Regions from separate parts of the Rhizobium sp. 05N49 genome, predicted to be linked through region 1. Evidence: predicted binding sites of a transcription regulator. Region 1 holds the regulator's gene; each other region holds the start of a gene.

Region 1 (8,832 bases):
CTGACGACGATCGGCATCGTTCTCTCGATGCTGTCAGAAGCGGCCCGTTTCTTCTCCGTCGTTCCCTTCGTCGACTTCTTCTTCGGAACGGTCTGGGATCCGCGCTTTGCCGGTGCGGGCAGCTCCTCCTTCGGCCAGTTCGGGCTTATCCCGCTCCTGCTCGGCACGCTCTATATCGGCCTGGTCGCCATGCTGGTCGCCGTGCCGGTTGGCCTCTTTGCCGCCATCTATATGGCCGAATACGCCTCTCCGAAGATCCGCTCGATCGCCAAGCCACTTCTCGAAGTGCTCGCCGGCATTCCGACGATCGTCTACGGCTTCTTCGCGCTCGTCACCGTCGGGCCGTTCCTGCGTGATTTCTCGTCGCAGATCAGCGGTCTCCTGACCGGTAACTATACGAACTTCATCCAGGCGCAGAGCGTCATCACCGCCGGCATCGTCATGGGCATCATGCTGATCCCTTACGTTTCCTCGCTGTCGGATGACATTATCACCGCCGTTCCGCGTGCCCTGCGCGACGGTTCGCTCGGCCTCGGCGCCACGCGCTCCGAAACCATCAAGAAGGTTGTCCTGCCCGCAGCCCTTCCCGGTATCGTCGGCGCGCTGCTGATGACGGCTTCCCGCGCTATCGGCGAAACCATGATCGTGGTTCTGGCCGCCGGCGTCGCCGCCCGTATCCAGATCAATCCCTTCGAGCCGATGACGACCGTGACCGTCAAGATCGTCAACCAGTTGACCGGCGACCTTGAGTTCACCTCGCCGCAGACGCTGGTCGCCTTCGCACTTGGCATCACGCTGTTCTGCATCACGCTTTGCCTCAACATTTACGCGCTCTACATCGTGCGCAAATATCGGGAGCAGTACGAATGACGAATATTGTTTCCCCCGTCGCCGGCGTCACCGTTTCCAAGGCGCCCGCGCGTCGCGATATCGGCATCAAGCGCCGCTATGCCGCCGAGCGCCGGTTCCAGGCCTATGGCATAGCAGCCATAGCGTTCGGCCTCATCTTCCTCTTCATCCTGCTCTGGACGGTCATCAGCAACGGCTATACGGCCTTCCAGCAGACGTCGATCACGCTGCCGATCGAGTTCGCCGAGAAGACGCTCGACCCGGACAACAAGCGTGCAACCGACCCCTCGGTGCTGGTCGCTGCCAACTATCCGGTTCTGCTGCGCGACGCGATCGTCAAGCAGCTCGGCATCAATGCATCGAGCCGTCCTGACGTGCGCGACGCATCCGCCATGCTGTCCAAGGGTGCGCCGATCCAGTTGCGCGACATGGTCGTTGCCGACCCGTCGATCATCGGCAAGACCGTCAATGTCACGGTGCTTGCAGATGCCAATATCGACAGTGCCAACAAAGGCCAGATCAACCTTTCGGTCGATGAGAAGAACCGCAAGGTCAACGACAAGCAGGTTGCCTGGATGAACGAGCTGAAGGCGAGCGGTGCTCTCCACAAGACGTTCAACACCGGCCTCTTCGTCAACGGCAATTCCAGCCGTCCGGAAGCAGCAGGTCTCGGCGTCGCCCTCATCGGCTCGCTCTACCTGATGCTCATCGTGCTTGCCCTTTCGTTGCCGATCGGCGTCGCTGCCTCGATCTACCTCGAGGAATTCGCGCCGAAGAACAAGCTGACGGATCTGATCGAGGTCAACATCAACAACCTCGCCGCCGTTCCGTCGATCGTCTACGGTCTGCTCGGATTGTCGGTCTTCATCAACTTCGCCGGCCTGCCGCGTTCGGCGTCGCTCGTCGGGGGCCTGGTGCTGACCCTGATGACGCTTCCGACGATCATCATCGCGACGCGTGCGGCGCTGCGCGCCGTACCGCCGTCGATCCGCTCGGCAGCCCTCGGCCTTGGCGCCTCGAAGATGCAGATGGTGTTCCACCATGTGCTGCCGCTTGCAATGCCCGGCATCCTGACCGGCACGATCATCGGCCTTGCCCACGCACTCGGCGAAACTGCGCCGCTGCTCCTGATCGGCATGGTCGCCTTCGTCGCCCAGGCGCCGGCCACTCCGCTCGATCCCTCCACGGCACTTCCGGTTCAGGTCTACATGTGGGCCAACGAAGCCGAGCGCGCATTCGTGGAAAGAACCTCGGGTGCCATCATCGTCCTGCTCCTGTTCCTGATCGTCATGAACATCGGAGCTATCCTCTTGCGTCGTCGCTTTGAGCGCCGCTGGTAAACGGAGTAAAGATCATGAACATGTTGACGGAAGCCGCAGTCGAGAAGGCGCTGGACCAGAAAATGAGCAACGTTCCGTATAAGATGATCGGTCAGGATGTCTCCGTTTATTACGGCGAGAAGCGTGCGCTTTTCGATGTCAATCTGAACATCCGCGAAAACACCGTGACCGCGCTGATCGGCCCCTCGGGCTGCGGCAAGTCCACCTTCCTGCGTTCGCTGAACCGCATGAACGACACGATCGACGGCTGCCGCGTGACCGGCAAGATCACGCTCGACACGGATGATATCTACGATCCCGATATCGACGTCGTCGAACTCCGCGCCCGCGTCGGCATGGTGTTCCAGAAGCCGAACCCGTTCCCGAAGACGATCTATGAAAACGTCTCCTACGGCCCGCGCATTCACGGTCTGGCAAAGTCCAAGGCCGACCTCGACCAGATCGTCGAGACCAGCCTGCAGCGCGCCGGCCTCTGGAACGAGGTCAAGGACCGCGTGCATGAATCCGGTACCGGCCTTTCCGGTGGTCAGCAGCAGCGTCTGTGCATCGCACGCGCTGTCGCCGTCAGCCCGGAAGTCATCCTGATGGACGAGCCCTGCTCGGCGCTCGACCCGATCGCGACTGCAAAGGTCGAAGAGCTGATCCACGAGCTGCGTGAAAACTACACGATCGTCATTGTGACGCATTCCATGCAGCAGGCCGCGCGCGTATCACAGCGTACGGCCATGTTCCACCTCGGCAACCTGGTCGAGGAAAACGATACTGACAAGATGTTCACCAATCCGGACGATCCGCGCACCCAGGACTATATCATGGGCCGGTTCGGCTGATTTTGGCAATGTGAAGCCTTCCCGATTTTCGAGGACAAAGCCCCATGGCATCGACACATATTTTTTCCGCCTATGACGACGATCTGAAGTTCCTGTCCCGGCGCATTTCCGAGATGGGTGGTCTTGCCGAACAGATGGGCGCCGACGCAATTCGCGCGCTGGTCAACGGTGACACCGCACTCGCTCAGAAGGTCATTTCCGACGACGTGATCCTCGATCACGCTGAACGCGAGATCAACGACAAGGCGATCGTCACGATCGCCCGCCGCCAGCCGATGGCCTCCGACCTTCGCGAGATCATGGGTTCGATCCGCATCGCCGCCGACCTCGAGCGCGTCGGCGATCTCGGCAAGAACACGGCAAAGCGCGTCATCGCGGTGCAGAGCACCGGCGTTCCGCGCAAGCTCGCCCGCGGTCTCGAGCATCTCTCCGAACTGGCGCTGGTCCAGCTTAAGGAAGTGCTCGACGTCTACACCAATCGCTCGGCCGACAAGGCCAAGTCCATCCGCGAGCGCGACGACGAGATCGACGCGATGTACACCTCGCTGTTCCGCGAACTCCTCACCTACATGATGGAAGATCCGCGCAACATCACGAGCTGCACGCATCTTCTCTTCTGCGCCAAGAACATCGAGCGCATCGGCGACCACGCGACCAACATCGCCGAGACGATCTACTACATGGCAACCGGCGCCCAGCCGGAGGGCGAGCGTCCGAAGGACGACAGCTCCAATACCGTTGGTGCGGTCACGGAGTAATCCGGACCTGCCGATTGCGTGCGCGCCCCGTCGGGGCGCGCAAGGGTCGCAGCCAATTCCGAGTCTTGCATGGTCCCTTGCTTAAATCACCCCCGGTTTAAGGATCATGCATTAGGAGACTGACACGCATGATCCCAAGAGTTGCAGTTGTTGAAGATGAAGAGGCGCTGAGCGTGCTTCTCCGCTACAACCTCGAAGCCGAAGGTTTCGAGGTGGATACGATCCTTCGTGGCGACGAAGCCGAAATCCGGCTTCAGGAGCGCACGCCGGACCTGCTCATCCTTGACTGGATGCTGCCGGGCGTTTCCGGCATCGAGCTCTGCCGCCGGCTGCGCATGCGGCCGGAAACCGAGCGCCTGCCGATCATCATGCTGACGGCGCGCGGTGAAGAGAGCGAGCGCGTTCGCGGTCTTTCGACCGGCGCGGACGACTATGTCGTCAAGCCCTTCTCCACGCCGGAACTCGTCGCCCGCGTCAAGGCGATGCTCCGACGCGCCCGTCCCGAGGTGCTCTCCACCGTTCTGAAATGTGGTGATATCGAGCTCGATCGCGAAACGCACCGCGTCCATCGCAAGAGCCGCGAAGTCCGCCTCGGCCCGACCGAATTCCGCCTGCTGGAATTCCTGATGTCCTCGCCGGGCCGCGTCTTCTCCCGCTCGCAGCTTCTCGACGGCGTCTGGGGCCATGATATTTACGTGGACGAGCGCACCGTCGACGTCCATGTCGGCCGCCTGCGCAAGGCGCTGAATTTCTCCAACATGCAGGATGTCATCCGCACCGTGCGCGGCGCGGGATATTCCATGGAAGCTTAAGCTTAATCCGAGTGATCGGAGGTCCAGACGGGTCGCTCGCTTGCCGGGCGGCCCGTTTGTCTATCTGGCACCCCTAGCTCCTTACGAAAGCCGACACCAGGCGCCGAAAGCGAACCTCGAAAGGATCTGCTTTTTACAGACGGATGCGCACAAGAATTCGATCAAGAGCCTTTTGCAGAGCCGCAGTGCCGCCAAACGCACGAAAGTCTTCGAGCACCTGTTCGTTCAATCCGCCCTTGGTCGAATGCTCGCCGATGAGTTCATCGAAACTCGCGACAGGTTTTGAACGGGCAGCATGGGCGAGGCCGGAAAACAATTGACGGAGGTAGGCGTCGCCAGCCGTTCCCGAGAGCCCCTTGCTCTGCAGCCAGGTCGACGTCGCGTCCAGGATGCCGAAATAGCTGGCCATCAGGCAGCTCGCCACCGCGAGAAGTTCGAACTCCTGCTTGTCTTCAACCTGGATCGCCGTTCCGAGCGCCGAAAAGAGGGTGTGGGAGACCTCGTCGGGCGGGTAGATCGCAGTCGCCCCCTGGAGATCGGCGACGAACGGAAGTGGAATTGCCAGGCTCAGGCGAACCGGCCGATCGATCCACGCCAGCAGTTGATCCATTGGCGTAGCCGCGACAAAGCTGATGACATGGTGGCCCGGCCGAAATCGAAGCGAGCGGATGACCTCCTCGGCAATTTGCGGCCTCACTGCCAAAAATACGAGATCGGAGCGGTCGAGAACATCCTGGTTGCCCACAGCGATAGACACATTCCCGTTTGCCGCCGCGAGCCGGGAGGCGACGCCTGCGTTACGAGGTGACAGCGCGATGGGTGCGTCGCGAAACGCTGTCTTGCCCAATCCGGTGACGACAGCCTCGGTAATCGTGCCCGCCCCGACGAACCCCATTGTCATCCGCTTTGGATCGATCTCCATTGGCACCCCCAAGCGACTATGTGCGCCGTGCTACTCGACCAGAATACCGCATCTGTATCAGAATATCGCGCTACAGCGCTATGACCCACCGGTCCATGCCAGCCCTGGGGCTGAAACGCATCGATGGTCTTGGCCACATAAGTTCGTATTGTCAGGCAGGTGGATGCAGGCAGAGATCGGCCTTCCGCAGATCGTGGTCAGGAACCGTTTTCCGCCGTTCCTGTGCCGGCTAAAAAATCACCCCTCCGCGCAAGGCGAGGAGGGGTGATGATACATCGCGTCTGTTGGAAGATCGCGGATTAGGCGACCCGGACAGCCTTGCGGCGTTCGCTCACCGGCTGATAGGCGAGACGCTGGTGGTAGTTGCAATAGGGCGATGAATCCGGGGAGTCGCAGCCGCAGAAGTAGAAATCGTCCTTCAGCGGATCGCCGACCGGCCACTTGCAGGTGCGCTCCGTCAGTTCCGTCAGGCCGAGGCGGCGCGAAATAGGCACGACCACGTTTTTGGCCGGCACGTATTCCATTTCCTCGACCGTTTCGATCTCGATCTCTTCCTTCAGCATCGTTGCGCCCTGCTGGCGCGTCACGGTGCGGGTGGCGATGCGAGATGCATAGTTCGGGGCGCGGGGCGCAGAGGTGTTGCGCTTGGGCGCACGCGCCGTGGTTGCGGTTCCGCCGGCCTTGGCGCGGCCGGGAAGACTGAGCCGGTGAACCTTGCCGATAACAGCGTTTCTACTTACTCCGCCAAGTTGCGCAGCGATCTGGCTGGCACTCAGTCCCTCCGACCAAAGCTTCTTGAGCTTTTCGACACGCTCGTCTGTCCAGTTCATGCCCTGTCTCCACCTTTCGCGTTGGTGATGGCAGAATCCCTCACCGTTGCCTCGGAAGCCTCCGAAGCAAGAAACGCCTGATCAATTTTGGTGACTAGTTCCGCCGCATGCAGTCTAGTAATTGAACTTTAACCTAGTGTGAGCCTGACTCTGTGACAAGAGTCGCAGGAATCCGATGAATCCGAATTCGTAGTTTTCCCCAACTTGCTTCCCGGGAGAGTCATTTCTGCAACATTAGCTGTTGATAGACCTGTAATGCGGATTGCAGGCTTGACGCATGCGCTAAATCCTCAGTTTTGTTGACATTGCAGTGCGAAAAGTAAATAGTGCTTCAGGCCGCCGAAAGGCGGCATTTTTAATTTTTCGGACCTGGTTTTCTTAGCCGGAGTCCGTTGCCTCAGAGCCTGATTGAAGGAGATCGCGCCATGGCTGAAGCCTCGCCGCTTTATGATACCTATTCTCGTGCCCCGCTGCGGTTCGAGCGAGGTGAAGGCGTCTGGCTGATCACCGAAACCGGCGAGCGATATCTGGATTTTGGCGCGGGCGTTGCCGTCACCTCTGTCGGACACGGCAATCCGCATGTCGTGGCTGCTCTCAGGGATCAGGCTGACAAGGTCTGGCACCTCTCCAACGTCTATGAGATCCCCGGCCAGGAGAAGCTTGCCAACCGCCTGACCGGGGCCACCTTCGCCGACAAGGTGTTCTTCACCAATTCCGGCGCCGAGGCGCTCGAATGCGCCATCAAGACGGCGCGCCGCTACCAGTTCTCCAAGGGTCATCCGGAACGTTTCCATATCATCACCTTCGAAGGCGCCTTCCACGGCCGCACGCTGGCGACGATCGCAGCCGGCGGCCAGGAAAAATATCTCGAAGGTTTCGGCCCCAAGACCCCCGGTTTCGACCAGGTTCCTTTCGGCGATGTCGAGGCGGTACGTGCCGCGATTACCGACAAGACGGCCGGCATCCTCATCGAACCCGTGCAGGGTGAAGGTGGCGTGCGCCCGGTGACGCCTGAATTCATGAAGGCGCTCCGCCAGCTCTGCGATGAGCATGGTCTGCTCCTCATTCTCGATGAAGTTCAGACCGGCGTCGGCCGCACCGGCAAGCTCTTCGCCCATGAATGGTCGGGTGTCACGCCCGATATCATGGCTGTTGCGAAGGGCATCGGCGGCGGCTTCCCGCTCGGCGCCTGCCTCGCGACCGCAGAAGCAGCCTCCGGCATGAAGGCCGGCACGCATGGTTCCACCTATGGCGGCAATCCGCTGGCCATGGCCGTCGGCAACGCGGTTCTCGATGTCATCCTTGCCGAGGGCTTCCTGCAGCACGTGCGCGATGTCACCCTGGTCTTCCGTCAGGGCCTTGCCTCGCTCAAGGATCGTTATCCTGATGTGATCGAAGATATCAGGGGCGAAGGTCTGCTGCTCGGCGTCAAGGCTGCCATCCCCTCGGCGGAACTGCTGAAGGAAATTCGCGCAGCACACCTTCTGGCGATCCCGGCGGGCGACAATGTCATCCGCCTGCTGCCGCCGCTGGTCGTAACCGCCGAGGAGGCGCGCGAGGGGCTTTCCCGTCTCGAACGCGCTGCCGAAAGCATCCGTGCCGCCAAGGTCAAGAAGACCGCTTGATAGGACATTGCCCCGCCCGCTGGCGGGCGTAGCAGGTAACGAACAATGGCTTCCCCCAAACACTTTCTCGATCTCTCCGCAGTCACCGCTTCCGACCTCAGAACCATCATGGACGATGCCAAGGTGCGAAAGCAGGCATTCAAGGCCGGTTCCGCCGACAAGCCGCTCGCCGGCAAGATGCTGGCCATGATCTTCGAGAAACCGTCGACCCGCACCCGCGTCTCCTTCGACGTCGGCATGCGCCAGCTCGGCGGCGAGACGCTGTTCCTGTCGGGTACTGAAATGCAGCTCGGCCGCGCCGAGACCATCGGCGACACGGCCAAGGTCCTGTCGCGCTATGTCGATGCCATCATGATCCGTACGACCGAGCACAGCCGGATGCTGGAGCTAGCCGAGCATGCCACGGTGCCCGTTATCAACGCCCTGACCGATGACACCCATCCCTGCCAGATCATGGCTGATATCATGACCTTCGAAGAGCATCGCGGCCCGATCAAGGGCAAGACGATCGCCTGGACCGGCGACGGCAACAACGTGCTGCATTCCCTCGTGGAAGGGGCTGCCCGTTTCGGCTACCGCATGAACATGGCGGTACCCCTTGGTTCCGAGCCGAAGGATCACTATCTGAACTGGGCCCGCAATGAGGGCGCCGAAATCATGCTTTACCATGATGCTGACCGTGCGGTCGCCGGCGTCGATTGTGTGGTGACCGATACCTGGGTCTCCATGAATCAGGAACATCGGGCCCGTGGTCACAATGTCTTCCAGCCTTATCAGGTCAATGCGCATTTGATGGCGCAGGCCGGCAAAGATGCATTGTTCATGCATTGCCTTCCCGCCCACCGCGGCGAGGAGGTGACGGATGA
Region 2 (8,832 bases), 120 kb from region 1:
ATATATCTGAACGTGTCGATACAACCGGCCTGCTCGGTGAGGTCCATGACGTGCTCGGCGACATCGTCGTCACCCGGACGATGGACCGCCGCATCATCGGCGCCAATGAGACGTTCCGCCGGCTGACAGGGCGCGCCAAACCCGAAGGCCAGACTTGCGAGGAGATCGGCCTTGCCTTCCGCCCCGGCCCTCAGCCGCACCGCTATGATGTCGAAATCTCGACATCGACCGGCCAGCGCATCTTTCTCTGGCAAGATGTGGTGACCCGCGATCCGACAAATGGACGCCTGCTTTTGCAAAGCATCGCGCGCGACGTGACCGAAGAGCGGCTTGCCGCCGAAAGCCGTGAGGAGGCTCGGCAGAAGGCCGAATATAACAGCGCCGCCAAATCGCGGCTGCTTGCCACGGTCAGTCACGAAATCCGCACGCCTCTGTCAGGCATTCTCGGCATGGCGCATCTGATCGCAGAAACGAAGCTCACGCAGGAACAGCAGAACTACCTCACCAGCATCCGCCAGTCCGGTCAGGCGCTGACGCAGCTGGTTGAAGATTTGCTCGACTTCTCCACCATCGAGGTCGGCCGCTTCCAGCTTCATCCGCGCTCGGAATCCCTGCGCAAGCTGGTCGAAAGCGTTGTCGAGATGCTCGCCCATCGCGCTCATGAGAAGGGTATCGAGATCGGCGCGACAGTTTCCTCCGACGTACCGGAGCTGATGAACTTCGATCCGGCGCGACTGCGGCAGGTGCTCTTCAATGTCATCGGCAATGCCGTCAAGTTCACGCAGGCCGGCGGCGTCTTCATCCGCGTCTCCCGAGCTGCCGGCGAGCTGGTGATATCGGTGACCGATACCGGGCCTGGCATGACGGCGGACGAGCAGGCGCGCATATTCGGGGAATTCGAACAGGGCGGTTCGCTTGCCCAGAAGAGCAACGGCACGGGCCTCGGCCTTGCAATCTCCGCCCGCATCATGCGCGAATTCGACGGTTCGCTGACAGTTGCAAGCGAGAGGGGCAAGGGCAGCCAGTTCACCATCCGCTTTCCTGTCGAATTTTCGGAAGAGGATACAGCCACCCGAAATGCCTTGCTGGCGGGAAACAGCATCGTGCTGCTCGCTCCGGCGGGCGCAGCGCGCACGGCGATCGCCGAAACGATCACGACGCTTGGCGGACGCTGCCACCTTGTCGCCGCCGGCGAGGCGGCGCGCGAAAGTCTGCTGTCGCTAGCCCGCAGCGGCGACCGACCGACCGATATTATCGTCGATCACCGCATGTCTGACGATTTCTCGCTGCATATCGCCGATCGCACGGAGATCGCGGCACTGGGCCTGCGCAAGGTGCTGCTCGTCAATCCGGAAGAGCGCAACTCCTATTCGCTCGACCTCTTCGATGCGTGGCTGATCCGGCCGCTGCGCGAGCAGTCGCTGATCGACGTGCTGCGCGGACGCATGCGCGGCATGGAAAAGCGCGATGCGCTGAACGACAACCAGCCCGGGCTCGGCCCCTCCATTGCTGAACGCACGGCGATGGGCGGCGGTCTTTCCGTCCTGCTAGGCGAGGACGATCCGATCAATGCCATGCTGGTGCGGGTCATGCTGGAAAAAGGCGGCCATTCCGTCAGGCACGTGGATGATTTCGAAACCCTGCTCGATTATGCATTGGGTGACGACAGGCCCGATATCATCATCAGCGATCTCTCCATGCCCGGCGGCAATGGCATCGACATGCTCGGACGCCTGCGCGGACACGAACGACGGCTCGATCTTCAGCCCGTACCGGTCATCGTCCTGACTGCTGACAAGAGTGACGAATCGCGGCGACAGGTCTTGCTCAACGGCGCCAATCGCGTCATGGTGAAGCCGGTGGATCCAGTCAGGCTGTTGACCGAAGTACAGGCGGTTGTTGCGCTTTCGGCACGCCGGGCTGAGGCGCGCTGAAGGTGGGGAAATCGGCACGTTTCTTGCGTGCACAAATTCGATATGTCACTTTCCTGTCGTACATAAGTGTTTTATGGCGTGTGGTAGGCCGGAGACGGGAGAATCGCCATGTCTGTTGACATCCTTAATTGTGACGCTGTTGCCGAGGCCGCTCGGCCGTCGACGGCTGCCGCGCCGAAGGAAGACGATGTTCTCGGTCGTATCGGCAATCTGGAGACTCGCCTTGCCCGCAGCGCGCGTGAAATCGATGCCGCGCAGGCTGTGCGTTACCGCGTTTTCGTCGAGGAAATGAAGGCCCAGCTGCCGGCAGACGCCATGCGCCGCGAGCGGGACTTCGATGCCTACGATGCCTTCTGCGATCATCTTCTCGTTCTCGACCGCTCGATCGAGGGGGACGCTGAAGACCAGATCGTCGGGACCTACCGGCTGCTGAGGCAGGATGTCGCCATGGCCAATGGCGGTTTTTACTCGGCTTCGGAATTTGCGATCGACGAGCTCATTGCCCGTCATCCTGACAAGCGCTTCATGGAACTCGGCCGCTCCTGCGTGCTGCCGGAGTACCGCACCAAGCGCACGGTGGAACTGCTCTGGCAGGGCAATTGGGCCTATGCGCTGAAGCACGGCATGAGCGCCATGTTCGGCTGCGCCTCCTTCCCAGGCGTTCACCCGGAAAGCCATGCGCTGGCACTCTCCTTCCTCTATCACAGCGTGCTCGCCAAGAACGAATGGGCCGTTGGCGCCCTGCCGCATCTCGCGCGCGACATGGACCTGATGCCGCCCGAAGGCGTCAATCCGAAAAAGGCGCTGATGGCGTTGCCGCCGCTCATCAAGGGTTACCTGCGCCTCGGCGCGATGGTCGGTTCCAGCGCGGTCGTCGATCAGGCGTTCAATACGACCGACGTGCTGATCGTGCTGCCGATATCGAGCATTTCCGACCGATATCTCAATTATTATGGTGCAGACGCAGGTCGCTTCGCAAGCTGACGGCCATCGCTTGACGGCGATGTCTCATGCATCCATTCTTATTCGGCGTTTTCAGTAGGGCGCATCGGCAATGGTGCCGGCTGGGCTATGCCCGCCTACAAGATCAAACCTTGCGCCATGCCGAATCTCGAAAATCTCCGGAAGAAAGCCAAGCAATTCAAGCGCTGGCATCAGGATCGTTATTATCCTGTTGCCGCAGAGATTCGCCATTGGCTTTCCCGCTACCGCCATCTCAATGACCGGCAAATCCTCGAACTTGAGTTCAAGCTTGCGGATGCACAGGAACTGGTGGCCGCACAGGAGGGATTTGAAAGCTGGGAGGCGCTGAAAAAAGGGCTCACGGAGATGAATGCAACCGACCAGCAGAAATCCGCTTGCCAACCGACATTGCTTGACGCTCAGCCGCAGCTTTTTGTGGACGATATCCAGGCCGCCTGCGATTTCTATTCACAGAAACTCGGCTTCACGATTGCCTTTACCTACGGCGAACCGCCCTTTTATGCGCAAGTCATTCGCGATGCAGCCAGGCTCAATCTTCGCCACGTCGACATGCCTGCCTTCCATCCCGAACTTCGTCAGCGCGAGAGGGATATCCTGTCAGCAACGATCACACTTGATGATGTGAAGGCACTTTTTCTCGAATACACCGCAAATGGCGTGCCGTTTCATCAGCCGCTGAGGCTGGAACCCTGGGGCGCCCGAACATTCATCGTATGCGATCCAGATGGAAACCTGATCGCCTTCGCGGGCTAGGCTGCGTGCGGCCGGACCGCAGTGATCCGGCCTCTTTTACCTATCAAGAGCCGGCAGCATAGGCCGCGATGGCAGCCATATTGACGATATCGCTGTCCTTGGCGCCCATCGAGGTGATCTGTACCGCCTTGTCTAAGCCGACGAGGATGGGGCCAATGACTGTCGAGCCGCCGAGTTCCTGCAGCATCTTGGTCGAGATCGATGCCGAGTGGAATGCCGGCATGACGAGGACGTTGGCCGGGCCGGAGAGGCGGCAGAAGGGATATTGCTCCATAACCTTGCGGTTCAGGGCAACATCGGCGGCCATTTCGCCATCATACTCGAAATCGACGCGACGCTTGTCGAGGATCTTTACCGCTTCGCGGACACGCTCGGAACGCTCCCCCGAGGGATGGCCGAAGGTGGAATAGGCAAGCAACGCGACGCGCGGCTGGTAGCCCATGCGGCGCGCCAGACCTGCGGCCTCCTCGGCGATATCGGCAAGTTCCTCGGCCGTCGGCATGTCGTGGACCGCAGTGTCGGCAACGAAGACCGTGCGTCCGCGGCAAAGCGCGATCGACACGCCGATCACGCGATGGCCCGGCTTATGGTCGATGCAGCGGCGCACATCTTCGAGTGCCGTCGAATAGTTGCGGGTGATGCCCGTCACCATGCCATCGGCATCGCCAAGCGCCACCATGGTGGCCGCGAAATGGTTGCGGTCATTATGGATCAGGCGCTGCGCGTCGCGGTGGAGGTAGCCTTTGCGCTGAAGGCGGGCATAGAGATAGTCAATATAGGCCTCGACGCGGGTCGAGATACGAGCGTTGACGATCTCGAGGCCCGGGCGATTGAGGTCGATGCCGGCGCGTTCGGCCGTTGCATGGATCAGGTCTTCGCGGCCGAGCAGTATGGCGGTGCCAAGCTGCTGATTGGCGTATGACATGGCGGCGCGCAGCACCTGCTCCTCTTCGGCCTCGGCGAAAACCACCCGTTTCGGGTGACGGCGCACACGCTCATAAAGGCTGGCGAGCGTGGAGGCGATCGGATCGCGGCGAGCCGACAGCTCTCGCTTGTAGCCAGCCATGTCGGTGATGATCTTGCGGGCGACGCCACTTTCGATCGCCGCCTCGGCAACGGCAGCAGGAATGGCGGAGATCAGGCGCGGATCGAAGGGAACCGGAATGATATATTGCGCGCCGAAACGCGGGCGGTTGCCCTGATAGGCAGCCGCAACATCATCGGGCACATCTTCACGGGCGAGACTGGCGAGTGCGTTTACAGCGGCAATCTTCATTGCATCGTTGATGGTCGTAGCACGAACGTCGAGGGCGCCGCGGAAGATATAGGGGAAGCCCAGCACGTTGTTGACCTGGTTCGGATAGTCCGAACGGCCGGTCGCCATGATGGCGTCATCACGGATGCGGGCAACTTCTTCCGGCGTGATTTCCGGATCGGGATTGGCCATGGCGAAGATGATCGGCCGGTCGGCCATGGAGCGGATCATCTCTTCGGAGAAGGCACCCTTCTGCGACAGGCCAAAAACCACGTCGGCGCCCTGCATGGCTTCTTCCAGCGTGCGGGTATCGGTCTTTGCCGCATGCGCCGACTTCCACTGGTTCATGCCTTCGGTGCGGCCCTGATAGATGACGCCCTTGGTATCACAGAGGATGATATTTTCCGGCGCAAAGCCCATCGATTTGATGAGCTCGACGCAGGCGATGGCGGCAGCACCCGCACCATTGCAGACGAGTTTGGTGGTCTTGAGATCACGCCCGGTCAGTTCCAGCGCATTGATGAGGCCGGCAGCAGCGATGATTGCCGTGCCGTGCTGATCGTCATGGAACACAGGAATATCCATCAGCTCGCGCAGGCGGCTTTCGATGACGAAACAGTCCGGCGCCTTGATGTCTTCCAGATTGATGCCGCCGAAGGACGGGCCGAGGAAGCGCACGCAATTGATGAATTCGTCAATATTTTCGGTGTCTACCTCGAGGTCGATGGAATCGACATCAGCGAAACGCTTGAAGAGAACCGACTTGCCTTCCATGACCGGCTTGGAAGCCAATGCTCCGAGATTGCCGAGGCCAAGGATGGCGGTTCCGTTGGAGATGACGGCGACCATATTGCCGCGGGTCGTATAGTCGTAGGCAGTGGCAGGATCGGTGGCGATGGCTTTGACGGGCACCGCGACGCCGGGAGAATAGGCAAGCGAGAGGTCGCGCTGTGTCGCCATCGGCTTGGTCGGGTTGATCTCCAGCTTGCCTGGCCGACCCATCGCGTGAAATTCGAGCGCTTCCTTGTCGGTAACAGAGGTCACCGGCCGTTCTTTCTTCTCCATCTGGGACATGCCTCCTCCAAACGTCTGTGGGTGACGTTTTCCTCTTTCCCAATTGCTGTTGTCATCTATAGCGGCGCGCGGATAGGGTTGGCACCTGTTTTTTTGGGAAAAACTGCACCTCCGTGAACGCACGAATAGACAGCAGAAACGAAGCCTTCTCGGCAGCCGAGCTCGCGACTGAGGAAAGTCGCGCCTCGGCGACGCCGATGATGGAACAGTATATCGAGATCAAGGCGAACAATCCGGATTCGCTGCTCTTCTATCGCATGGGCGATTTCTACGAGCTGTTCTTCGAGGACGCGCTCGAAGCTTCGCGCGCGCTCGGCATCACGCTCACCAAGCGTGGCCAGCACATGGGGCAGGACATTGCCATGTGCGGCGTGCCTGTGCATGCGGCCGACGACTACCTGCAGAAGCTGATCGGGCTCGGCTACCGCGTTGCCGTCTGCGAGCAGGTGGAAGATCCGGCGGAAGCCAAAAAGCGCGGTTCGAAATCCGTCGTCAAGCGCGATGTCGTGCGTCTTGTCACCCCGGGCACCATCACCGAGGAGAAGCTGCTTTCCCCTTCGGAATCGAACTATCTGATGACGCTGTCGCGCATCCGCGGTTCTTCCGAGCCGGCGCTGGCGCTCGCCTGGATCGATATTTCCACCGGCGTCTTCCGCTTGGCGGAAACCGAAGCATCACGACTGCTCGCCGATATCCTGCGCATCGATCCGCGCGAGCTCATTGTTCCCGATACGATGTTTTATGATGTCGAACTGAAGCCGGTCTTCGACATACTCGGCCGCACCGCCGTTCCGCAGCCGGCCGTGCTTTTCGACAGCGCGACAGCAGAAACGCGTATAGCGCGCTATTTCGAGGTTTCGACGCTCGACGGTTTTGGAAGTTTTTCGCGCGCAGAGCTGGCGGCCGCCGCCGCAGCCATCGCTTATGTGGAAAAGACACAGATTGCCGAGCGACCGCCGCTCGGGCGGCCCGAGCGGGAAAGTGGCGCGTCGACACTGTTCATCGATCCGGCAACCCGCGCCAATCTGGAACTTGTGCGCACGCTCTCTGGCGATCGCAATGGCGCCCTGCTCAGGGCGATCGACCGCACGACCACCGGCGGCGGGGCGCGACTGCTTGCCGAGCGGTTGATGTCACCGCTGACGGATCCCAGCCGGGTCAACCAGCGCCTGGATTCGATCGGCTTCCTGATGCAGGAACCGTCGCTCTGCGGCGACTTGCGCGACGCGCTGAAACACGTTCCGGACATGCCGCGGGCACTCTCCCGCCTGGCGCTCGACCGCGGCGGTCCGCGGGATCTCTGGGCTATCAGGCAGGGGCTTGGTGCCGCGGCTCAAATCGCCGACCTGCTGGGAAGCGCGATGCTGCCGGAGGAACTGGAGCAGGCGCGCGTGGGGCTGCAGGCTCTTCCATCCGAACTGGAAACACTCCTCGCCGAAAACCTCGCCGAAGAATTGCCGCTCCTGAAACGCGACGGCGGCTTCCTGCGTGACGGCGCCAATGCCGATCTCGACGAGGTTCGGGCGCTCCGCGACCAGTCGCGCCGGGTCATTGCCGGCCTGCAGCTGCAGTATGCCGAAGAGACCGGCATCAAATCGCTGAAAATCAAGCACAACAATATTCTCGGCTATTTCATCGAGGTCACCGCCGGCAACGCCGGGCCGATGACCGATACATCAGAGGCGAAGGCCCGCTTCATCCATCGCCAGACAATGGCGAATGCCATGCGCTTCACCACGACCGAGCTTGCCGACCTCGAAAGCCGGATTGCCAACGCCGCAGACCGCGCGCTGCAGATCGAGCTCGAAGCTTTCGACCGAATGACGGAAGCGACCGTGGCCGAGGCCGAAGCGATCAAGGCCGGCGCGCGCGCACTTGCCGTCATCGATGTCGCGGCAGCGTTGGCGCTGCTTGCGGAAGAGCAAGCCTATTGCCGACCGCTGGTCGACGGCTCGAAGATGTTTGCAATCGAGGGCGGGCGCCATCCCGTCGTCGAACAGGCGCTGCGGCGGCAGTCCACCGGCCCCTTCGTCGCCAATAATTGCGATCTCTCGCCCGTTTCCGATGGGAAGGATGGGGCGATCTGGCTGCTGACCGGCCCGAACATGGGCGGCAAGTCCACCTTCCTACGGCAGAACGCGCTGATCTCGATTCTCGCCCAGATGGGTTCCTTCGTGCCGGCAACATCAGCGCATATAGGCATCGTCGACCGGCTGTTTTCGCGCGTCGGCGCTTCCGACGATCTGGCGCGCGGGCGTTCCACCTTCATGGTGGAAATGGTCGAGACGGCTGCAATCCTAAACCAGGCAACCGATCGTTCCCTCGTCATTCTCGACGAGATCGGCCGCGGTACCGCGACCTTCGACGGCCTTTCCATCGCCTGGGCCGCTGTCGAGCATCTGCACGAAGCCAATCGCTGCCGCGGACTTTTCGCCACGCATTTCCATGAGCTGACCGTGCTTTCTGAAAAGCTTGCCCGGCTATCGAATGCGACGATGCGCGTGAAGGAATGGGACGGCGATGTCATTTTCCTGCACGAGGTCGGTCCAGGTGCGGCCGACCGCTCCTATGGTATTCAGGTCGCGCGGCTCGCCGGTCTGCCCTCCTCTGTCGTGGCCCGCGCGCGCGATGTGCTGACCCGGCTTGAAGATGCCGATCGCAAGAACCCGGCGAGCCAGCTGATCGATGACCTGCCACTTTTCCAGGTCGCAGTGCGCCGCGAGGAAACATCGCGCGGGCCTTCCAAGGTGGAAGAAGCCCTCAAGGCAATGAGCCTCGACGACATGACGCCGCGCGAGGCGCTCGATGCGCTTTACGACCTTAAAAAGAAGA
Region 3 (8,832 bases), on a different contig from region 1:
AGCACTCGCAGGCCTCGCCATCTTTACCGCCTATGATCGCTTCATCGCTGTGGTTTTTGTCGGCGCCATCATTTTCGCCTTCGTCATCCTGCGGCTGGTCGCGGCTTTGATCGCCTGGGTGGCGCGTAGAAGCCCGCGCGTGAACTCGCCGGCGCTGCGGCTGGCGATCGGCAACATCCATCGCCCCGGAGCACTGACGCCCTCCGTCGTTCTCTCGCTCGGTCTCGGCCTTGCGCTGCTCGTGACGCTGACGCTGATCGACGGCAATCTGCGCCAGCAATTGACCGGCCGCATGAATGAAGGCGCGCCGAATTTCTTCTTCGTTGATATCCAGGGCTCCGAACTCGATACCTTCCGCAACCTGATCCACACCCGATCACCAAATGGCAAACTGGTGGAAGTACCGATGCTGCGCGGCCGCATCATCGCCTTTAACGGCCAGGACGTGACCAAGATGAATGTTCCGGCGGCCGGCCGCTGGGTGCTCAACGGCGACCGCGGCATCACCTACGAGGAAAGCGCGCCGGAAAATTCGACACTTGTCGAAGGTCAATGGTGGCCAAAGGATTACAGTGGCGAGCCGCTCGTTTCCTTTTCCGCGGAAGAAGCGCATGAACTCGGGCTGAAGATCGGCGATACCGTGACTGTCAATGTCCTCGGCCGCAACATCACGGCCAAGATCGCCAATCTGCGGCGGGTCGAGTGGGAATCGCTGTCGATCAACTTCGTGATGGTCTTCTCGCCGAACACCTTCCGTGGTGCCCCGCATGCGTGGCTGGCGACACTGACCGACCCTGCCTCGACCGAGGCGGAGGACGCTGCGATCCTGAAATCCGTGACCAATGCCTATCCGACCATCACCAGCGTGCGTGTCAAGGACGCGATCGATATCGTCAACCAGTTGGTCGGCGAGCTTGCGACCGCCATCCGCGCTGCAGCATCCGTTGCACTCATCGCCTCCGTTCTCGTGCTGGCCGGCGCACTTGCCGCCGGAAATCGAGCGCGCACTCATGATGCTGTGGTGCTGAAAACGCTTGGCGCGACGAGGGCCATGCTGATCCGTGCCTTCAGCTACGAATATCTCATCCTTGGTGTTGCCACTGCGATTTTCGCGCTCTTTGCCGGCGGTGTCGCTGCTTGGTTCATTGTCAGTCGCATCATGCGCCTGCCCTCCAGCTTCATGCCTGATGTCGCGGGTCTCACGCTTGTCACCGCCCTTGTATTGACCGTCGGCATCGGCCTGATCGGCACCTGGCGCATCCTCGGGCAGAAGGCGGCACCCGTTTTGCGCGAGCTGTGACGGGCAAGGGGCTTAAATCCCTTCACCTTACGGCGATTTAACCGAGCGGCAGATTGCAAAGGCCTTGTTTGAAAAGGGCGAAAGCCTCATATTGTCAGCAGGCATGCTGGAAGCTCCGCAGCGGCGCCCGGGTCGTAAACCCGACACCGTATTTCCATCGGAGCTTGTAAGAGGAAACTATGGCTGATCTTCGTAACTACCAAAGCCGTGCACAAACCGGCGAAGTGATTGATCAAGGCCTCCGCGCTTATATGCTCAAGGTCTACAACCTGATGGCGCTGGGTCTGGCGATCACTGGTTTGGCCGCCTATTTCGCATTTACCTTCGCCGTCCAGGACGGCCAGCTCACCCAGTTCGGCCAGGTCCTGTACCAGTCGCCCCTGCGCTGGGTTGTGATCCTTGCGCCTCTTGCGGCGGTCTTCTTCCTGAGCTTCCGCATTAACCGCATGAGCGTGGCTGCGGCTCAGACAACCTTCTGGGTCTATGCTGCACTGGTCGGTCTCTCCCTGTCGTCGATCTTCCTGATCTACACGCAGTCGAGCATCACGCAGACCTTCTTCGTGACCGCCGCGTCCTTCGGTGCGCTGTCGCTCTACGGCTACACGACCAAGCGTGACCTGTCGGCGATGGGCTCGTTCCTGATCATGGGTCTCTTCGGCCTGATCATCGCTTCGCTGGTCAACATCTTCTTGGCTTCGTCGGCCCTGCAGTTCGCAATCTCCGTGATCGGCGTGCTGATCTTCGCAGGCCTCACCGCCTACGATACCCAGCGGATCAAGGAAATGTATTATGAAGCAGACGGTTATGACGTCGCTGGTCGCAAGGCCATCATGGGCGCCCTCACGCTCTACCTCGACTTCATCAACCTCTTCATGTTCCTGCTGCAGTTCATGGGCAACCGCAAGTAAGCAGGCTGGACTGAAACACGAAAAGGCGGCTTCGGCCGCCTTTTTTGTTGCGGGCACCTCGCTGGAATGCTTCAACGTGGGCTGTCATCCAACCGTGCCGATCGATCCGAAATGCCCCCTCTCCTGCGCGACGCTCTTCCCTCCGATCTTCCTGCCATTACCGAAATCTATCGCGAGTCCGTACTGAACGGCACGTCGAGCTACGAGATCGTGCCCCCGACCGAAGCGGAAATGACGGCCCGCTACTGCGCTATCAGGGAGCAGTCCTATCCTTATATTGCCGCAACGGCCGAGGACGGAACGCTGCTCGGTTATGCCTATGCATCGGCATTCCGCACCCGTCCGGCCTATCGCTGGCTGGTCGAGGATTCGATTTATCTCGGCACGGAGGCGCGCGGAAAGGGCATCGGCAAGTTGCTCCTCGGAGAGCTGATTTCACGCTGCACCGTCTCTGGCTTCCGCCAGATGACAGCCGTCATCGGCGGCGCGAGCGCGGCATCGATCGCGCTTCACCGGTCGCTGGGTTTCGAAGAGATCGGTCTGATGAAAGGTGCCGGCTACAAGCACGGCCGTTGGCTGGATACGATGCTGATGCAGCGCAGGCTTGGCGAAGGAACAGAAACCCATCCCGATCCCGAGGCCTATCCAGGCACCCTGATCAAGGGATGATATGGCCTATTTGTCGACGAGCTTCAGCGACTTGTCGAAAACCTTCAGAACAGGCCCAAGTTCGTGGCCGCRCTTCAGGATCACGCCGTTGAAGTTTACCACCGAATAGGCGCCCTGCTTGGCGGCAAGCTTAGGGTTCTTCTCGATGCGGAAGAGCGGCATTTCGCCTGAACGCTTGAAGACGGAGAATACCGCCTTCTCCCTGGTATGGTCGATCGCGTAGTCTTTCCACTCGCCCTCGCCGACCATGCGGCCGTAGATCCACAGAATCTGGTCGAGTTCCCGCCGGTGAAATGTCACCGGCATCGGGTCCTTGTTTTGTCTGTATTCCTTGAGATCAACGACGGTTGAAGAGCTATTGTCGACGGAGCGGCTTTCGCCGTGTCGCAAATCCGGCGTATCTGTCATCAGACTCCCAAGACCTCCACGTGTGACAGGAGGGTGACAGTTTGCCCGAGCCACGACAAATTGCAAGGGCGCCGACTATCACACTGGGGACGAAACCGGCTTTCTCGGCGGTGCCGCAATTCAGACAAAACAGCGCCTCATTTGCAAGAGAACTATAGGCTCCAGTTTGGCGCCAGCGCGCCAAAGGGCCCGGCGGAGCGTATCGACCTTAACCCCAGCCCCGAATACGCTTTGCCGGGCCGCCTAACTTTCATCCGCAAGCGAATGAAATCCTTATATATTTTTTCCTGCCATGACGACCGTCGCGCCGAGGATCGCTCCCGGATCGCCGTTGTCAGTCACAGACTGCAAGAGAATCGCTGATCCCTCGAGATCCGGTTTTTCCATGACGCTCGCCGGCAGAGTGAGCGTTGTGGCCTTGCCATCCCACATGCCGACGGTCTCCACGTCGGTGACACTGTGGAGGTACGAGATCTTCTGGCCGCTGTTTTCGCCCTTCTCGACGTCGATCGTTTTTTCCTTGTCGAAATAGACCATGACGACATTGGCCTTGCCCTGGCCCGCACCCAGCTTGATCTCCATTTCGTCGCCACGCATGTGGGCGCTGACAGGCACGGTCAGGCCTTTGCCATCGTTGGCATAGCCATTTATCTTGCCGTTGATACCGGCAAGATCGGCACCTGCGAGATGGTCCCGGCCATTGACGATAGCCTGGGGCGTATAGACGTTGCTGCGCCCCATCATACGGGCATAGCCATACTGCCGCTCGGTATTTTCCTTCGAGCTCAACGTGTCTGCCCAGCCGAGATAATTCCAATAGTCAACATGATAGGCGAGCGCGATGACGTTGCCCTGGCTGACGAGCTTGCGGAATGCAGCATCGGCAGGCGGACAGGAGGCGCAGCCCTGCGCCGTGAACAGTTCGACGACGCCTTTCGGCGTGCCGTCTTCGGCCATGAGAGGACCTGCAAAAGCAAGCCCGACGATCAGCGGGATCATAAAACGCGGGGACATTCACCAGCACCTCTTTTTCAGTGCCGGCAATCCTGACCGCCGGCTCTGAGATATGAACGTACGAATAATCCTTCCGGCTCCAAACGCAAAGTCACGAACGGGTGAGACGAAGCCCCAGGCCGCAGGCTGCTGAAACACATCGGCGTGAGCGGTGATACCGACCTGTTTTGCGCAAAGAAAAACCGCCGGAAATTGCTCTCCGGCGGTCATTATCAGTCAAGTATCTTAAAAATCAGGCTGCGAGATCGCGCAGAACCGTCTGCAGGATGCCGCCATTGTTGAGGTAGACAACCTCGTCCAGCGTGTCGACGCGCGACACCAGCGGAACGTCCTTCACCGTGCCGTCGGCATAGGTGATCTTGGCGATCTTCTTTTCGCGCGGCTTGATGTTTTCGAGGCCCTCGATGGTGACGAGTTCGTCGCCCTTCAGGTCGAGGCTCTGCCAGGTCGTGCCCTCTTCGAAGACGAAGGGGATGACACCCATGCCGACGAGGTTCGAACGGTGAATGCGCTCGAAGCTCTGGGCGATCACGGCCTTGACGCCGAGCAGGTTCGTGCCCTTCGCAGCCCAGTCACGCGACGAGCCATTGCCATATTCCACGCCAGCGAAGATGACGAGCGGAACGCCCTCGGCCTTGTACTGCATGGCCGCATCGTAGATCGAGGTCTCTTCCTTGGACGGGTAGTGGATGGTGTAGCCACCTTCCTTGCCGTTCGCGCCAAGCATGAAGTTGCGGATGCGGATATTGGCGAAGGTGCCGCGCATCATGACTTCATGGTTGCCGCGGCGCGTTCCGTACTGGTTGAAGTCGGCGACGGCGACGTCATGGCCGAGCAGGTAGGCGCCTGCCGGCGACGCAGCCTTGATCGAACCGGCCGGAGAAATGTGGTCGGTGGTGATCTTGTCGCCGAAGAGGCCGAGAACACGTGCACCCTTGATGTCGGATGTGCCGGTGCCCTTCTTGCCCATGCCGACAAAGTACGGCGGGTTCTGGACGTAGGTCGAATCGTCGTCCCAGGCATAGGTCTGGCCCGGAGGAACCTGAACGGCCTGCCAATTTTCGTCGCCCTTGAAGACGTCGGCATACTTCGTTTCGTAGAGTTCGCGGGTGACGTACTTCTGGATGAAGTCCTGCACTTCGTGCGACGTCGGCCAGATGTCCTTCAGATAGACCGGGTTGCCGTTCTGGTCTTCACCGATCGGCTCCTTGGTCAGATCCTTCTGCACCGTGCCGGCGAGCGCGTAGGCGACGACCAGCGGCGGCGAAGCGAGGTAGTTCGCTTGAACGTCCGGCGAGATACGGCCTTCGAAGTTGCGATTGCCGGAGAGCACGCCGGAAACGATCAGGCCCTTGTCGTTGATCGTCTTGGAGATCGGTGCCGGCAGCGGACCGGAATTGCCGATGCAGGTCGTGCAGCCGAAGCCGACGAGGTTGAAGCCGAGCTTGTCGAGATCGGCCTGCAGGCCGGACTTGGCGAGATATTCGCCGACGACCTGCGATCCGGGAGCAAGCGAGGTCTTGACCCACGGCTTGGTCTTAAGGCCCTTGGCAACGGCGTTGCGGGCGAGAAGGCCGGCAGCGATCAGAACCGACGGGTTGGACGTGTTGGTGCAGGAGGTGATGGCGGCAATCGCCACGTCACCATGGCCGAGATCGAAATCCGTACCTTCGACCGCATAGCGGTTATTGAGCTGGCCGGGCTTCTTGTAGTCGGCATCCATCGAGCCGGCGAAACCGGTGGCGATGTTTTCGAGTGCGATGCGGCCTTCCGGACGCTTCGGGCCGGCCATCGAGGGAACGACGTCGCCGAGGTCGAGTTCCAGGGTGTCGGTGAAGACGAGGTCGGAACCGTCGCCATCGCGCCACATGCCCTGTGCCTTGGAATAGGCTTCGACGAGTGCGATTCGGTCATGCGTACGGCCGGACATCGTGAGGTAGTTGATGGTTTCGCCATCGACCGGGAAGAAGCCGCAGGTTGCGCCATATTCCGGACCCATGTTGCCGATCGTCGCGCGGTCGGCGAGCGGCATGTTGTCCATGCCCGGGCCGAAGAATTCGACGAACTTGGAAACGACGCCCTTCTTGCGCAGCATCTGCACGACGGTCAGAACGAGGTCGGTCGCGGTGACGCCTTCCTTGAGCTTGCCAGTCAGCTTGAAGCCGATAACCTCAGGCAGCAGCATCGAAACCGGCTGGCCGAGCATGGCGGCTTCAGCTTCGATACCGCCGACACCCCAGCCGAGAACGCCGAGGCCGTTGATCATCGTCGTATGCGAGTCGGTACCGACGCAGGTGTCGGGATAGGCGATCGTCTCGCCGTCCTCTTCCTTCGTCCAGACGGTCTGGCCGAGATATTCGAGATTGACCTGGTGACAGATGCCGGTGCCCGGAGGAACGACGCGGAAGTTCTTGAACGCCTGCTGACCCCACTTCAGGAAGCGGTAACGCTCGCCGTTGCGCTGGTATTCCAGCTCGACATTCTTAGCGAAAGCCTGCGGCGTGCCGAATTCGTCGACAATGACGGAATGGTCGATGACGAGGTCGACGGGAACGAGCGGGTTGATCTTTTCCGGATCGCCACCGAGGGAAACCATCGCGTCGCGCATTGCGGCAAGGTCAACGACGGCGGGAACGCCGGTGAAGTCCTGCATCAGCACACGCGCCGGGCGATAGGCGATCTCGTTCTCGACGGCGCCCTTGTTGTTCAGCCATTCGGCGACGGCGAGGATGTGCTCCTTGGTGACCGACTGGCCGTCTTCGAAGCGCAGCAGGTTTTCCAGCAGCACCTTCATCGAATAAGGGAGCTTCGAAACGCCGGGCAGGCCGTTTGCCTCAGCCTTCGGCAGGCTGTAGTAGACGTAGTCCTTTCCACCAACGGAAAGCGTGGACCGACAATTGAAACTGTCAAGAGATTTAGACACGAGAGACCCCGTTTCTGATAGCCAACACAGTCGTGCGAACGCCTATGCACTTAATGCACATCAGGATGCGGGTACGGCCATTTCCGCTGTCCGCACGTGAGGAGAAACCTCAAGTTCGGCGCAAGGATGATATTCACGCCGACCGCTGGCGTGGTTGCAGGTCTTATAGATAATTTCGTAAAGACTTGCCATAGCGACAAGGTCAAAATTGGACATTTTTTGAGCCCGCCTGAGAGCGCCAACGAAGAAAGAGCCGATGCATGCATCTCATCGCTGAAAATCTGGCGGCCCGGCGCGGGGAAGATCTGATTTTCGTTAACGTTTCCTTTCACTTGCATCCCGGCGAGGCACTGATCCTGACAGGCAAAAACGGATCGGGAAAGTCCACTTTATTGCGCGTGGTGGCCGGTCTTTTGAGGCCCGAAAAAGGCTCCGTTACAGTCAGTGATTCGCCAGCCGGCGAAAGTCGTCCGGCGGCCGAAGCGAGCCACTACCTTGGCCATCGGAATGCCATGAAGACGGAACTTACGGTTGCAGAAAATCTGGATTTCTGGCGATCCTTCCTGGGTTCTGGCACGAGAACTGGCCTGGGCACCGAAGAGGCCGCGGAAGCCGTCGGCCTGTCCGGCATCACGCACTTGCCCTTCGGCTACCTCTCAGCCGGCCAGCAGCGCCGCTTCGCCTTCGCCAAGCTTCTGGTTTCCCATCGCCCAGTCTGGATCCTGGACGAGCCGACCGCAGCGCTGGATGCGAATGCGGACAGGCTGTTTGCGCAACTGATCGAAGCGCATTTGACGGAAGGCGGGATTGTCGTCGCCGCGACGCATCAACCTCTTGGACTGGAAAGGGCCAGGGAAATGAGAATGGCCGGCTTTGCCGGCGTCGAGCAGGGAGTGTGGGGATGATCGCCCTCTTTCTCCGCGACCTCCAGCTTTCCGTTCGCGCCGGCGGCGGCGCGCTCATCGGCATTCTTTTTTTCCTTACTGTCGTTGCTGTCATTCCCTTCGGTGTCGGCCCTGATCTGGCGCTTCTCTCGCGCATCGGGCCTGCCATCGTCTGGATTGGCGCACTGCTCGCCGCCCTTCTCGGGCTCGATCGCCTGTTCCAGGCGGAGCGAGACGACGGCTCACTCGACCTGATGCTGATGCAGGACACACCCCTGGTTCTGACGGTGCTCGTCAAATGCGCCGCGCACTGGACGGCAACCAGCCTGCCGCTGGTCATTGCCTCGCCGCTGCTCGGGCTCTTCATGAATATGAATGAGACGGCGATCGGCGCCACCATGCTCACCCTCCTCGTCGGCACGCCGGCAATCACCTTCATCGGTGCCGTCGGTGCAGCCGTTGCCGTCGCGCTGCCCCGAGGCGGACTGCTGGTCTCGGTACTCATCCTGCCGCTGACGATCCCAGTGCTGATCTTCGGTGTCAGCGCCACCTACGCGGCAGTGGTTGGACCGTCACCCTTTCTGCCGCCGTTTCTGATACTCATTGCCCTGACACTCTTCTTTGCGGTGATAGGCCCGGCTGCCGCCGCACTGGCACTTAGAAACACGGCGGATTGATCCGCGCTTCGATTGCGGCTCCCAGCGGATCAAGGTAAGGAAGCGGATA
Region 4 (5,388 bases), on a different contig from region 1:
CAGCTTGCTGCAAGCGGGCCGGTTTCGGCCTCACCGTCACCGATAACGCAGGCGACGACCAGATCGGGATTATCGAAGGCGGCGCCATACGCGTGAACGAGTGCATAACCGAGTTCGCCGCCCTCATGAATGGAGCCCGGCGTTTCCGGTGCTGCGTGGCTCGGGATGCCGCCGGGGAAGGAAAACTGGCGGAAGAGCTTGCGCATGCCGTCCTCGGTCTCGGCGATATGGGGATAGATCTCGCTGTAGATGCCTTCGAGATAGGTATTGGCGACCATGCCCGGTCCGCCGTGACCGGGGCCGCACATATAGATGATGTCGAGATCGCGGGCGCGGATAACGCGGTTCAGATGTGCATAGATGAAATTGAGACCTGGCGTCGTACCCCAGTGGCCGAGCAGGCGGGGCTTGATATGTTCTGGTTCCAGGGGCTGGCGTAGGAGAGGATTGGAGAGGAGATAGATCTGCCCGACCGAGAGATAATTGGCTGCGCGCCAGTAGCGGTCGATGAGAGTGAGTTCGGCGTCGGACAGAACTGCTGGAGTCGAGACATGCTTTTCCATGGATTCTCCCATTTAAACTTGTTCAACGTCAATTCTAGCTGCTAGCGCCCGCGTGCCTTTGATCTGGATCAGCCGGAGCGAACTATTGCGAGCGCCTCCTGTGCGATGATCTGTTCCTCGTCCGTGGCAATGACATGCGCCGTTATGCGGCTTGCGGGTGTCGTGATTGTGAAGCCGTTGGCGCTGTTTGCCTTGTCATCAACCGTAACGCCGAGCCAGGCGAGACGCTGGAGGACGGCGGCGCGAATCTGGGGCTGGTGCTCGCCGATGCCAGCGGTAAAGACGATGGCGTCGAGCCCGCCGAGCGTCACAGACATGCGGCCGATTTCGCCGGCGATGCGCAACGTGAAAAGGTCGAGCGCCTCTCGGGCCTCTGGACGGCCGTCCTCGAGAAGATCGCGCGTATCGGCATTGATGCCGGAGACGCCGAGCAGACCGGCGCGATGATAGAGCATATCTTCCACCTGATCGGCAGACAGCTTCTTCTGCTGTAGGAGATGCAGGATCACGCCGGGGTCGAGCCAGCCGGGCCGTGTCGCCATCGGAATGCCGTCGAGCGTCGAAAAGCCCATGCTGCAATCGCGGCTGACACCTTTTTCCAATGCGCAGAGGCTTGCACCGCTGCCGAGATGGGCGGCGGCGATCCTCGGCTTGGTCGACAACCTGCGGTTCACTTCACCGGCAATGAACTTGTAGGAGAGACCGTGAAAACCGTAGCGCTTGATGCCTTCCTCATGAAGTGCACGAGGGATGGCGAAGCGGCGGACGAGATCGGCCTGAGTGGCGTGAAAAGCGGTATCGAAGGAGGCCGTCTGGGCAAGATGCGGCCTCAAGTGCCTGAGCGCGCGAATGAAGCGTAGCGCCTGCGGCTGGTGAAGGGGAGCGAGCGGGATCAGTGCGTCGATCGCGTCGATTGCGGCATCGTCGAGCGATATCGCTTCGGTAAAGCGGTCGCCGCCATGGACGACGCGGTGGCCTGCCGCACGGACAGCGGCGATATCGAAGTGGTCCGCCAACAGCTCGAACGTCTCGTCGATGACGGAATGCAGATCGTCGGTCAGCGCGGCTTTCAGGGGCATGTCGAAAGTCTTCGGGCCTTCGGTCAGGCTGAAGGCCAGCGGCGCGGCGCGAAAATCGATTACGCCCTTGCCGATCCGCCGCACCCTCGCATCCTCGATGGCGAAAATGCCGATCTTCACCGTCGAGGAGCCGGCATTGAATGTCAGGAGAAGATCGGTTGACGGCATGTTGCTTGATGCTCCCCGGCAAGCGTGACGTTGAGCGAACTTAGCGTCATTGCGCCGAGTGGGAAGCCTTTTGCCTTCCGGGCAGGCGATTTTCGGTTGTCGATTTCGGGCCAGACCAGGACCAAGCGCGGATCGCCGCGTCATGAGAGTTTCACGCTACGGATTTATTAACAAATGGCAAATTTGCAAATGGAACAAGGAACTATGCCATGGCCGATATTGCCCCCAGCCATAGCGACGCTTCCCATCCGCTGCATCACTCGAACTCCTCCGGCAAATGGTTTCTGCCGGTGTTCGGGCTCGTTGTTGTTTGCGGTCTCGGATATGTCGCCTATGCCCTCGCCCGTGATCTGACTGCCGCAGTTGCCGTTCCCTGGTTACTTCTCGGTCTTGCGCTGTTGATCGCGCTTGGCTTCGAGTTCGTCAACGGTTTTCACGATACTGCGAATGCGGTGGCAACCGTCATCTACACGCGCTCCATGCCGGCGGAGTTTGCCGTCATCTGGTCGGGTTTCTTCAATTTCCTCGGCGTTCTGACGTCCACCGGCGCCGTCGCTTTCGGCATTCTGGCGCTGCTGCCGGTCGAGCTTATCCTGCAGGTCGGTTCCGGGTCCGGTCTTGCGATGGTCTTTGCACTGTTGATCGCGGCGATCCTCTGGAACCTCGGCACCTGGTATCTCGGCCTGCCGTCATCAAGTTCGCACACACTGGTCGGCTCGATCATCGGCGTCGGCCTCGCCAACCAGTTCCTGGCGCCGGCAGGGTCCGCTACCAGTGGTGTGGACTGGTCGCAGGCGACGAATATCGGTCTGTCGCTGCTGATCTCGCCGCTCATCGGCTTCGGTCTCTCCGCCATTCTGCTGCTGGTCCTGAAATTCCTCGTTCGCAAGCCCGAACTCTATCAGGAGCCGAAGGGCAACCAGCCGCCGCCGTTGTGGATTCGCGCTATCCTGATCTTCACCTGCACGGGCGTCAGCTTCGCCCACGGCTCGAATGACGGCCAGAAGGGCATGGGCCTCATCATGCTCATCCTCATCGGTCTCGTGCCGACCGCCTTCGCGCTGAACCGCACGCCTGACGTCAACTATCTCGAAGCCTACAAGTCGGCTTCGGCCCAGGTGGAAACGGCACTCGGCAAGTATGTGAAGCCGGGTGTGACTGTTGGCGATTACAAGGCCGAGATCAGCAATGCCGTCAAGAACAAGGTCTGGACGGATGCGACCACGCCGGCGCTGCAGGAATATATCCATCACACAAGCGCTGAAGTGGCTGCCTTCCCGACGCTGGAAGCCGTTCCGACAAATCTTGTCGGCAACATCCGCAACGATATCTATCTGATCGGCGAGGCGCTGAAGCTCATCGACAAGCAGAAGCTGCTGCCGATGGACGCGACCGATCTGAAGGCGGTCACCGCCTATCATGCCTCGGTCGACAATGCGACGAAGTTCATTCCGCTGTGGGTGAAGGTCGCGGTGGCGCTGGCTCTCGGCCTTGGCACGATGGTCGGCTGGAAGCGCATCGTCGTCACCGTTGGCGAAAAGATCGGCAAGACGCATCTAACCTACGGACAGGGTGCTGCTGCGGAAGTCGTCGCCATGGTGACGATCGCCTCGGCGGACCATCTCGGCCTGCCGGTTTCGACCACGCATGTGCTGTCGTCGGGCGTTGCCGGCACGATGGCTGCGAATGGGTCGGGCCTGCAATGGTCGACCGTGCGCAATATGATCATGGCCTGGGTGCTGACGCTGCCGGCCTCGATCGCGATCGCCTTCCTGCTGTTCGTGATCCTGCGCCAGGTCTTCTAGGTCTGAGCCTGGTCAAGCCGTAGAGGCCAGACCAGCATTTTGACTTTCGATAAAGATGCTCGCCTCTGCGGCGGGCATCGCCTTGCCGAAGAGATAGCCCTGGCCGATATCGCAGCCGAGCTGCAGCAGATACGCGAGCTGGACGTGCTCCTCGATGCCTTCCGCCGTTGTCTTGATGTTGAGGCTCCTGCCGAGTGCGAGCATGGCACGGACGATCTTGTCCTGCTTTTCGTCCTCGCGGCAGGTTGCGATGAAGCTCTTGTCGATCTTGATTTTGTCGAAGCGGTAGCGGGCGAGCTGCGCGAGGCTCGAATAGCCCGTGCCGAAGTCGTCGAGTGCGATCTGCACACCTGCCTCGTGCAGTTCATCGAGAATATGGGCAGCGATCGCCGGATCCTGGATCAGCGCGTTTTCGGTAATTTCCACCTCGAGCCGTTTCGCCGGCAGACGACTTGCTGTCAGCACCTTGAGAATGCGCGAGGTAAGCAGCTTGTCTTCCATCTGCACCGGCGAAACATTGAAGGACAGCCTGACATGGTCGGGCCAGTCCAGCGCATCGTGGCATGCCTGGGTCAGGAGGTTTTCGAACAGTTCGGTGATCATGCCGGTTTCTTCGGCAATACTGATGAAGACAGGCGGCGGGATGTTCATGCCGTCTTCATCGGTCCACCGCGCAAGCGCCTCGAAGCCGCAGAGCCTGCCGCTCCTAAGGTCGATCAGCGGCTGGTAGTGGATCTTGATGGCCTTGCTTTGAATGGCTCCGCGCAGTTTTGTTTCCAGCGATGCGCGCTCCGTCACCCTGTCCTGCATGGATGGTTCAAAGATCAGATTGTGATTGGGGCCGCGCGATTTCGCCTCGTACATGGCAAGATCGGCGCGATGGGCAGCATCCTCCAAAGGTTCGGCGCCCTCGTTCCAGCGATCGTAGCCGACGCTGGCACCGACCTCGACAGCAAAGCCATCGATCAGGATCGGGCGGGTAACCGCCTGGATGAGCACTTTGGCGAACCATTCCTCGCGGGCTGCTGTAAGGCCGAGGGCAATGATGATGAATTCATCGCCGCCGAAACGATAGACGCAATCGGCATTGCCAAGTGCACAAATGCGCTTGGACACTTCCACCAGCAAGACGTCGCCGCCCTTATGGCCGACAAGATCGTTGACCTTCTTGAAGCCGTCGAGGTCGACGGAGAAGATGGTGACATTGCTGCTGGATTCTTCGGGAATATTGCCCTGTGTATCGGAGAGCTTCGGCAAAATCTTGCGCTCGAAGGCGTAACGGTTCGGAAGCTTCGTCAGATGATCATGGGTGGCCGTCCAGTCAGCGCGCGCCTGGGCGGCATCGCGAAGCTGCATCTCCTTGCGAAGGTCGGCGATGCGCAACACGGAATAGATGAAGCTCATTCCGCCGGCGATGCCGAGAGCGAGCACAAACTTGTCTGCACCGTAATTTTCGAAACGGCTCATGAAGGTGACGAGCCAGCTATCGACATCAAGCAGGGCACCCGAAATCCACAACGCCGCACCAAGCGCCATGATCGTCAGGCATTGCCTTCCCGCCCTGCTCCTGAAGAACTCCAGCATCCGTTTCTCCATCTCCACCCGGCGCCGGAAATATCATCAAATTCTGAAATGTTTATTGAAACCTGAAGGCGAATTGTCGGGGCTCTGCCAGCAGCCGACGGCGAATCCGCGGACAATGAGGCTACATTTCGTGCCGGGAAACGGCTTTCGAGATACGAAGCCGGATGCCAAATTTACTGCTTGTTGAAA

The links. The regulator PhoB, encoded in region 1, activates phosphate uptake and scavenging genes when phosphate is short. The targets are predictions, from matches to a motif close to TGTCATNNANCTGTCAT.
Region 2: olsB (l-ornithine N(alpha)-acyltransferase) is a predicted target of PhoB. The motif match lies at 1,978-1,994, and genes of this name have one in related genera.
Region 3: AC1DF8_RS08225 (DUF2794 domain-containing protein) is a predicted target of PhoB. The motif match lies at 3,308-3,324, and genes of this name have one in related genera.
Region 4: AC1DF8_RS32045 (inorganic phosphate transporter) is a predicted target of PhoB. The motif match lies at 1,949-1,965, and genes of this name have one in related genera.

The regions. Positions count from the first base shown of each region.
Region 1 is NZ_JBFTME010000002.1:477,052-485,883, forward strand. It holds gene pstC (phosphate ABC transporter permease subunit PstC) at 1-870, shown strand, start outside; gene pstA (phosphate ABC transporter permease PstA) at 867-2,189, shown strand; gene pstB (phosphate ABC transporter ATP-binding protein PstB) at 2,204-3,019, shown strand; gene phoU (phosphate signaling complex protein PhoU) at 3,064-3,777, shown strand; gene phoB (phosphate regulon transcriptional regulator PhoB) at 3,906-4,589, shown strand; gene AC1DF8_RS06590 (pyrroline-5-carboxylate reductase) at 4,723-5,511, opposite strand; gene AC1DF8_RS06595 (GcrA family cell cycle regulator) at 5,811-6,341, opposite strand; gene AC1DF8_RS06600 (acetylornithine transaminase) at 6,767-7,966, shown strand; gene argF (ornithine carbamoyltransferase) at 8,012-8,832, shown strand, end outside.
Region 2 is NZ_JBFTME010000002.1:355,722-364,553, reverse strand. It holds gene AC1DF8_RS06000 (hybrid sensor histidine kinase/response regulator) at 1-1,934, shown strand, start outside; gene olsB (l-ornithine N(alpha)-acyltransferase) at 2,043-2,918, shown strand; gene AC1DF8_RS05990 (bleomycin resistance protein) at 3,036-3,671, shown strand; gene AC1DF8_RS05985 (NADP-dependent malic enzyme) at 3,715-6,000, opposite strand; gene mutS (DNA mismatch repair protein MutS) at 6,114-8,832, shown strand, end outside.
Region 3 is NZ_JBFTME010000003.1:186,621-195,452, forward strand. It holds gene AC1DF8_RS08210 (ABC transporter permease) at 1-1,300, shown strand, start outside; gene AC1DF8_RS08215 (Bax inhibitor-1/YccA family protein) at 1,480-2,208, shown strand; gene AC1DF8_RS08220 (N-acetyltransferase family protein) at 2,320-2,877, shown strand; gene AC1DF8_RS08225 (DUF2794 domain-containing protein) at 2,884-3,285, opposite strand; gene AC1DF8_RS08230 (DUF1223 domain-containing protein) at 3,559-4,299, opposite strand; gene acnA (aconitate hydratase AcnA) at 4,532-7,222, opposite strand; gene ccmA (heme ABC exporter ATP-binding protein CcmA) at 7,483-8,127, shown strand; gene ccmB (heme exporter protein CcmB) at 8,124-8,783, shown strand; gene AC1DF8_RS08250 (heme ABC transporter permease) at 8,832-8,832, shown strand, end outside.
Region 4 is NZ_JBFTME010000026.1:35,242-40,629, reverse strand. It holds gene AC1DF8_RS32055 (phosphoketolase family protein) at 1-563, opposite strand, end outside; gene AC1DF8_RS32050 (acetate/propionate family kinase) at 632-1,810, opposite strand; gene AC1DF8_RS32045 (inorganic phosphate transporter) at 2,020-3,615, shown strand; gene AC1DF8_RS32040 (putative bifunctional diguanylate cyclase/phosphodiesterase) at 3,628-5,199, opposite strand.